Regions from separate parts of the Mucilaginibacter koreensis genome, predicted to be linked through region 1. Evidence: riboswitches for the same ligand, from Rfam matches in the RefSeq annotation. Region 1 holds a riboswitch; the other holds the start of a gene.
What was found. A riboswitch is a leader RNA that binds a small molecule or an ion and turns the genes downstream of it on or off. The one in region 1 is predicted to bind S-adenosylmethionine.
Positions count from the first base shown of each region.

Region 2: another riboswitch for S-adenosylmethionine. It lies ahead of metH (methionine synthase); the one in region 1 lies ahead of ACYVNW_RS05480 (homoserine O-acetyltransferase family protein).

Region 1 covers NZ_BAAGQS010000001.1:1,222,761-1,227,196, forward strand. The annotation lists gene ACYVNW_RS05475 (homoserine dehydrogenase) at 1-535, opposite strand, end outside; gene ACYVNW_RS05480 (homoserine O-acetyltransferase family protein) at 535-1,587, opposite strand; SAM riboswitch class I at 1,934-2,048, opposite strand; gene mqnE (aminofutalosine synthase MqnE) at 2,587-3,780, shown strand; gene ACYVNW_RS05490 (histidine phosphatase family protein) at 3,787-4,407, shown strand; gene ACYVNW_RS05495 (menaquinone biosynthetic enzyme MqnA/MqnD family protein) at 4,416-4,436, shown strand, end outside.
Region 2 covers NZ_BAAGQS010000001.1:3,543,488-3,547,923, reverse strand. The annotation lists gene ACYVNW_RS15855 (hypothetical protein) at 1-459, shown strand, start outside; gene ACYVNW_RS15850 (Bax inhibitor-1/YccA family protein) at 514-1,251, shown strand; SAM riboswitch class I at 1,380-1,493, shown strand; gene metH (methionine synthase) at 1,689-4,436, shown strand, end outside.

The sequences.
Region 1 (4,436 bases):
ATCCCAAATCCTGGGCCTGCTTTAAAGCTTCATCATAACTCAGGTTTTCCAAAAAGCCTTTCGATAATATATAATTGGATGAACCATTGAAAATACCACTAACAGAATGCAGCAGCTCATTATCATAATACTCCTCCAGATTACGTATGATAGGAATACTGCCACATACCGAACCTTCATACAGCAACGATGTGCCATATTGGTGTTGGATATCAATCAGCTCCTGCAAATAAGTTGCCACCATCTTCTTGCTGGCAGACACTACATTTTTACCTGACTTCAATGCTCTTGACACAATTTCAAAAGCGGCCTCGGTATCATTAATCAGTTCTACAATAGTATTGATTTCAGGATTATTAAGAAGCTCGTCTTTGTCTGTAGTAAATAATGCTTCAGGCAGTGAGCGCTTTTTAGTTGGGTCTTTAATTGCTATTTTAACAATTTCGAGATTCAGGTTCTTGGTTCTGATGATATCATAAAGGCCTTGGCCAACCACGCCAAAGCCGAACAGTCCGATGGTGATTTTCTTACTCATTAAGCAATTTTCTGCAATTCAATAATTTTTCCTCTCACCTCAGTTTTAAAAAAGGTGGATATGATTTGTGTTAATTTATCTGTTTCAATTAGAAAGCCGTCGTGCCCGTAAAACGAATCAAACTCCGCATAGCTGGCATTAGGGACATGCCGGAAGAGGTACTGTTGTTCTTCAACCGGAAACAAGATATCCGAGTTGATACCGATAACCAAAGTTTTAGCGGTAATTACACTAAGCGCATGTTCCATACTTATACGGTTTCGCCCTGCGTGATGCGAGTCCATAGCTTTGGTTAAATACCAATAACAGTAAGCGTTAAAACGGTTCACCAGCTTTTCACCCTGGTAATTTTGATAGGAGGAGGCCCTGTATTGGTCAGTATTGTCTGCAGTTATTTCCTGTTGCGTAATGTTATACGCTTTATAACCACGGTAAGATAACAAGGCAATACTGCGCGCTGCTTTCAAACCAGCTTTGCCGCCATCGGGTTCACAATTAAAAGTCGGGTCGGCTTGCAGGGCCAGCCGTTGCGATTCGTTGAACGCAATACCCCAAGGCGAATGCCGGGCGTTGGTCGCAATCAAAATCAGGTTTTTGATTTGCTCCGGAGCCATGATGCTCCACTCCAGCGCCTGCTGGCCACCTAAAGAGCCACCAATCAGCACTTCAATTTGGGGTATACCTAAATGCTGTGCCAGTAGCTGGTGTGCCTTAACCATATCCCGGATAGTCACCTGCGGAAAATCAAGGCAATATGCTTTTTGGGTTATAGGGTTGATATTTAAGGGGTTGGTACTTCCATAGCAAGAACCCAATACATTAGCGCATACTATAAAGTGTTCGTTTGGGTTAAAGTATTCATCAGAACCAAACAGCCCTTTCCACCAGTCTAGTACATCAGAATTTGCAGTAAGGGCGTGGCATACCCATACTACATTGTTTTTCTCTTTATTTAAATTTCCGTAAGTATGAAACCCTATTTCAATACCGGGCAGTTCCCGGCCTGATTCGAGCTGAAAAGATTGAGGATATGTATAAGTTGAAGCGTTCATTTTAAAAAAGTTAAGCTCTCTTATAGGCATAAGAGAGCTATAACATTATTCACCATAAAAAACTAAAAAACAAGAATTTGAGTTACAACAAACCAATTGCTGCAAGCGATTGAATTGAACTGATAGAAATAAATTTTTATTGATCATTACTGTAAGGGCTGATATGAAAAGATGATGTGCTAAAGCCTTGCTTTCACTTTGGCTTGCAATAGATTATAACCTAATGTTGTTAATATCGCGTTATTAGCACATACAACAGTAGCGGCTGCACATCGAAGCTCTAAAGCCCAAGTGCTTACCAAACCCATAAGTTGCCGAAGCAGAAATTGAAATTATCATCTTTTTACATTTATATTTCCCGATACAACCATTTGCCCGGGGCAGGAATTGGCACCTTTTCCATTGTGGAGGGGTTGCCAGCGGGTCTTGGAGCCTGATCTCTCGCCGCTTCTATATAAACCAAAGCCTGAGTAGGAGTTGATTAAGGTATTGCTACCAAATAATGTTTCAAATATAGGAGCTTATTTCATATACTTCCAAATTAAATTTTATAAAAGGTTACAAGGCGGCTAATCCAGTTGCTACGGAACCAGCCTAAATAATACAGGTGTTCACGTTCACATGTCGTGAACGCTCGTGAACGCTTTTTATGACGTATAAGTATGTAAAAAACTGCTACTCCGTTTAAGTAAATATTGTAAGTAATTCATTATTATATATTTACAAATTTCACTCATATTAATTGCTTTCACAGCGTGAACACTCATGAACACCTGTGAACAAGCGTGAACGTTCATGAACACCAGCAGCGTGAACACTTGTAATTGTGAATATTTACCTTTAAACACTATATCATCATTTTAATCTCAAACATGCGTTTTTGAGCTTATGTTTCTTAATGCCTGTTTATTGTAATTCAGGCGTAAAACTAGCAGCATTGTAACGGTGGCAACTTTGTAATTGAATAGAAGGCAGTGTTATTTTTCGTAGTTTTGCAGCATGGAAACTGAGAATAATTTAAGTGTATTATTACAGAATCCGCACTTATCTGCTGATTTAAAATCTATAGCTCAAAAAGTACTGGCCGGTGAGCGCATCACTTTTGATGAAGGCGTTTTACTTTACGAAAAAGGCGAGCTAAGCTACTTAGGCGTTTTAGCCAATTATATACGCGAAAAGAAGAACGGCGATTATACTTACTTTAACCGCAACTTCCATATTGAGCCCACCAACCTCTGCGTATACGATTGTAAATTCTGCTCTTACTCACGCCTCATCAAACAGCGTGAAGATGGCTGGGAGTATACGATGGAGGATATGCTAAATATTGTGCGCAAGTATGATAACGAGCCGGTAACCGAGGTACATATTGTAGGTGGTGTATTACCGCAGTACAATATGCCTTTTTATCAGGAATTGTTTAGCCGCATTAAAGCGCACCGTCCGGAACTGCATGTTAAAGCGCTAACCCCGGTTGAATATCATTACATTTTCAAAAAAGCGAAAGTAGATTATGCCACCGGTATGCGCCTGATGAAAGAGTCGGGCCTGGAATCTATGCCGGGCGGCGGCGCAGAAATATTTCACCCCGAAATAAGGGAACAGATTGCCAAAGATAAATGTACGGCGGACCAGTGGCTGCAAATACACGAGGAGTGGCACAGGTTGGGCATGCGCTCAAACGCTACGATGCTGTATGGCCACATTGAAGAATACCGCCACCGGGTTGACCATATGGAGCGCCTTCGCCAGTTACAGGATCAAACCGGCGGATTCCAAACTTTTATCCCTTTAAAGTTCCGGAATAAGGACAACCAAATGTCTGACGTACCTGAGTCGTCTGTGGTGGAAGATTTGCGAAATTATGCCATTGCACGTATCTATCTGGACAACTTTGATCATATTAAAGCCTATTGGGCCATGATAAGCCGTACTACGGCACAGCTGTCATTAAATTTCGGTGTGGACGATATTGATGGTACCTTGGATGATACCACTAAAATTTATTCTATGGCAGGCGCTGAAGAGCAAAAACCAGCCATGAGTACCAAAGAGCTGGTTGAACTCATCAAAAATGCAGGTCGGCACCCCATTGAGCGCGACACATTATACAATGTAATTACCGATTACAATACTTATGAGTTTACTGAAGCAGAAAAGCCGCGCTTTTATCAGCTTCCGGTAATTAACTAAACGCACATGACTGAAAAAACGTTATACATTGTTCGGCATGGGCAAACCGATTTAAACAAACAGGGTATTGTACAGGGCCGGGGAATGAATACTGATTTGAACGATGAGGGCCGCAAACAGGCTGCCATGTTCTACAATGCTTATAAAAACGTTCCCTTTGATAAAATTTATGTTTCAACCCTGAAACGTACGCAACAAAGTATACAGCAGTTTATTGATGATGGTATTCCGTTTGAGAAATTGGAAGGCTTAGATGAGCTGGCCTGGGGCATACATGAAGGGCAAAAAAGCACACCTGATACCAAAGCCGCATTTTTGAAAATGATGCGCGAGTGGACCAGCGGCAACTTGGATGCGGCTTTTGAGAAAGGAGAGAGCCCTAACCAGGTAAAAGCCCGGCAGCAAGAGGCGCTCCGTTATATCATGAGCAAACCCGAAGAAAAGAATGTGCTGATTTGCATGCACGGCCGTGCGCTCCGGTTGCTGCTTTGCCTGCTTACCGGTAAACCGCTTACAGCAATGGATCAGTTTCCGCATCAAAATCTGGTGCTTTATAAAATCACTTACGATGGCCAGCAGTATCAAATTGCCGATTTTAATAATGCCATCCATTTAAAACTACATTAAATACTACCTTGAATAAAATAAGAATTTCG
Region 2 (4,436 bases), 2.3 Mb from region 1:
CAGGTGTACAACTATCTGCTGCATCCGCAGTGGGATTCTTTCGGCTCAAATACATTATACATCAAAGTACTGTTTGCTGATTATGAGCGGGGGTATACCATCATTGAACTGATTGGTGAATGGAACGATGCCATTAATAACGACATTATGATGCTGAAGCGCGAAATATTGGAACTGATGATGGACAATGGCCTCAACAAATTTATCCTGATTGGTGAGAATGTGCTCAACTTCCATTCTTCCGACGATTGCTATTACGAGGAATGGTTCGGCGATGTAGAAGATGGCTGGATTGCCGGAATTAACTTTCGGGACCATGTTATCCGCGAGTTTAAGCAGAGCAATATTGACTATTACATCAACTTTGGAGGGGTACTGGATGATTTAAGCTGGCGTACACTAAAACCTTTACAGGTGTTTAAACGTGTAGAAGAGCAGTTAACACGCCGTTTGAATTAACATTGAATTATCACAAATAATATTACATTAGCACCATTATCAATTATTATACACATGGATAACCACACTACCGATTACAGTAACGATTATCAATACGAAAATGTAATCCATATTGAAGATCCGGCTGCATCTCGCCGCTTTATGGCCAATGTATTTGCCTGGATGTTTGGCGGCTTAGCGCTATCAGCCATTACCGCTTATTTATTTGCTTATACATCATTGTTGTTCTTATTAATTAACCCTACAACAGGGATGCGCACGGGCTTAGGCACTATAGTAACTTTTGCCCCATTGGCATTTACACTGGTTATGTCATTTGGCTTCAACCGTTTATCTAAACCTGTATTGGCCTTACTGTTCCTGCTTTTTGCAGCACTGATGGGTGCCAGCCTGGGCTTCATTTTCCTGGTATATACAGCGGGTTCTATTTTAGGTGTATTTATCACCGCCTCTGCAGTATTTGGCATTATGGCTGTAGCAGGTTATACTACCCAGCAGGATTTAACCAAATTTGGCGCTATCATGATGATTGGCTTATTTGGCTTGGTCATTGCTACATTGCTGAACATGCTTTTCCCAAGCCTGCAGTTAAACATGGTACTTACCTATATTGGCGTAATTGTGTTTACCGGCTTAACCGCTTATGATGTACAGCGCATTAAACGCCTGGGCGGCAGTATGGATGCCAACCTGCCCGCAGGTAAATTAGCCATTTTGGGTGCCTTAACCTTATATCTGGATTTTGTGAACCTGTTCTTATACTTGCTGCGCCTGTTTGGCCGCCGCAGATAATAAAGTTTTAAATAAATTTAAAAGCTGCCTCAACAAGGCGGCTTTTTTTATGACTAAATGTGGCTTTCAGCTTATACACAAGCACTTTATGGGCTTGCTTATTCGCTGCAAATGTTGCACCTTTGTATGGCTTATGTAGAAAGATGGAGGGAATAGACCCGGCGAAATCTTAGCAACCTGTACTTACAAGGTGCTACATTCTACTTCAACCCGTAACTTACAGGGTTAAAGGCAGATAAGCGAAAAGTTAACACCGTCTGCGTGTATACCAACTTTTTCTAAATAAGCTTTTTTTAAGATGTGGGATTTGAGATGTGAGATATGAAATATGAAATAGAAGCGTTTAGGTAATGGATTAATCGTTTCCCATAACTTAACTACTTCTAACTCATATCTGATATCTCATATCTCATATCTAACATCTCATATCTCAACATATGGATATTAGAAACGAACTTCAGAAACGTATACTCATTATTGATGGTGCCATGGGTACCATGATTCAGCGTTACCAGCTTACGGAAGAAGATTTCCGTGGAGAACGCTTTGCCAATCACCCATCTGATTTAAAGGGCAATAATGATCTACTGAATTTGACCCGCCCCGACGTCATCAAGGCCATCCATGGTGAGTACCTGGAGGCCGGGGCTGATATCATTGAAACCAACACCTTTAGTACGCAGCGCATTTCACTGGCCGATTATCATATGGAAGAACTGGCCTATGAACTTAGTTATGAAGGTGCCCGCATTGCCCGTGAAGCTGCAGATGAGTATACGGCCAAAAATCCGGATAAACCCCGCTTTGTGGCCGGTGCCGTAGGGCCAACCAACCGTACAGCTTCCCTTTCGCCAGACGTAAACGATCCCGGTTATCGTGCCGTTACCTTCGATGATTTGGCCGAAGCTTATTATGAGCAGGTACGCGGACTGGTAGACGGCGGTTCAGATGTATTGCTGGTAGAAACCATATTTGATACCTTAAACGCCAAAGCCGCCCTGTTTGCCATCAACCGCTATGCGGATGAAACCGGCAAGCACCTGCCCATCATGATCTCAGGCACCATTACCGATGCTTCGGGTCGTACGTTATCAGGCCAAACGGTGGAGGCATTCTGGAACTCCATCCGCCACGCCAACCTGTTGTCGGTAGGCTTAAACTGCGCTTTAGGTGCTAAAGAAATGCGCCCCCACTTAGAGGAACTCTCTGAAAAGGCAGATGTATTCATTTCGGCCTACCCTAATGCGGGTTTGCCCAACGAGTTTGGCGCTTATGATGAAGTACCGCATGAAACCGCCCACTTGGTAGATGATTTTATGCAGGCCGGCTTGGTGAATATTGTAGGCGGCTGCTGCGGCACCACGCCCGATCACATTCGTTGCATTGCCGAAAAGGCGGCCAAACACCCACCTCGTACCATTCCGCAGGTGCAAAACTATATGCGCCTGAGCGGTTTAGAAGCGGTAACCCTCACACCCGAAACCAACTTCGTCAACGTAGGCGAGCGTACCAACATCACCGGTTCCCCTAAGTTTTCGAAACTGATTTTAGCCGAGGATTACGAGGCTGCCCTTACCGTAGCCCGCCAGCAGGTAGAAGGTGGCGCGCAGGTGATCGACATTAACATGGACGAGGGCATGATTGATTCGGTAGCGGTAATGACCAAGTTCCTGAACCTGGTGGCTTCCGAACCCGATATTGCCAAACTGCCCATCATGGTGGATTCATCTAAATGGACGGTTTTAGAGGCCGGACTGAAATGTTTGCAGGGCAAAGGCATTGTGAATTCTATTTCGCTGAAAGAAGGCGAAGAAAAGTTTAAGGAATATGCCCGCAAAATAATGAGTTATGGTGCCGCCGCCGTTGTGATGGCATTTGACGAGCAGGGCCAGGCCGACAATTACGAACGCCGGGTTGAAATCTGCAAACGCTCATACGATATCCTGGTGAACGAAGTAGGCTTTGCACCACAGGATATCATTTTTGACCCCAATATCTTAACGGTTGCTACCGGCTTAGAGGAGCACAACAACTATGCGGTCGATTTCATTAATGCTACCCGATGGATTAAAGAGAACCTGCCTTATGCCAAGGTAAGCGGTGGGGTAAGTAATATCTCCTTCTCGTTCCGTGGTAACAATGTAGTACGCGAGGCTATGCACTCTGCCTTTTTATACCATGCCATTAAAGCCGGTATGGATATGGGCATCGTTAACGCCGGTATGCTCGAGGTATATGAAGAGATACCGAAAGACCTGTTGGTACTGGTAGAAGATGTACTGCTAAACCGTCGGCCGGATGCCACAGAGCGCTTAGTAGAATTTGCCGAAACCGTAAAAAGCAAAGGCAAAGAAATAGTAAAAGACGAAGCCTGGCGTAAAGCGCCGGTAGCTGAGCGCCTGAGCCATGCCCTGGTGAAAGGCATTGTAGAATACCTGGATGATGATGTGGAAGAAGCCCGACAGCAATATGCTAAACCCCTGGAAGTAATCGAAGGTCCGCTAATGGATGGCATGAACATCGTAGGCGACCTGTTTGGCTCGGGTAAAATGTTTTTACCACAGGTGGTAAAATCGGCCCGGGTAATGAAAAAAGCGGTGGCTTACCTGCTGCCTTTTATTGAAGAAGAAAAGAAAAATAATGCCAGTGCCGATCAGCGCAGTAATGCCGGAAAAATACTACTGGCTACGGTTAAAGGCGACGTGCACGACATTGGTAAAAACATTGTGGGTGTAGTATTGGCTTGTAACAACTTCGAGGTAATTGATTTAGGGGTAATGGTGCCTGCACAAAAAATCATCGAAGCCGCCAAGCAGCACCAGGTAGATATCGTCGGCCTGAGCGGATTAATTACTCCATCATTAGATGAAATGGTGCACTTTGCCAAAGAGATGGAGCGCGAAGGCTTTACCATGCCGCTCATTGTAGGTGGTGCTACTACTTCGCGCATCCACGCCGCAGTAAAAATTGCGCCTAATTATTCCGGTGCGGCTATCCACGTATTGGATGCTTCACGCAGTGTAACCGTATGCAGCAGCCTGATGAACAAGGAGCAACGACATGGCTATATTCAAGGCATTAAAGATGAATATGCCAAAGCCCGCGAAGCGCATTTGAATAAAAAATCAGATAAACGCTTTGTGAGCCTGGAAGAAGCCCGTGCGCAACGTTTTCAGATCAGTTTA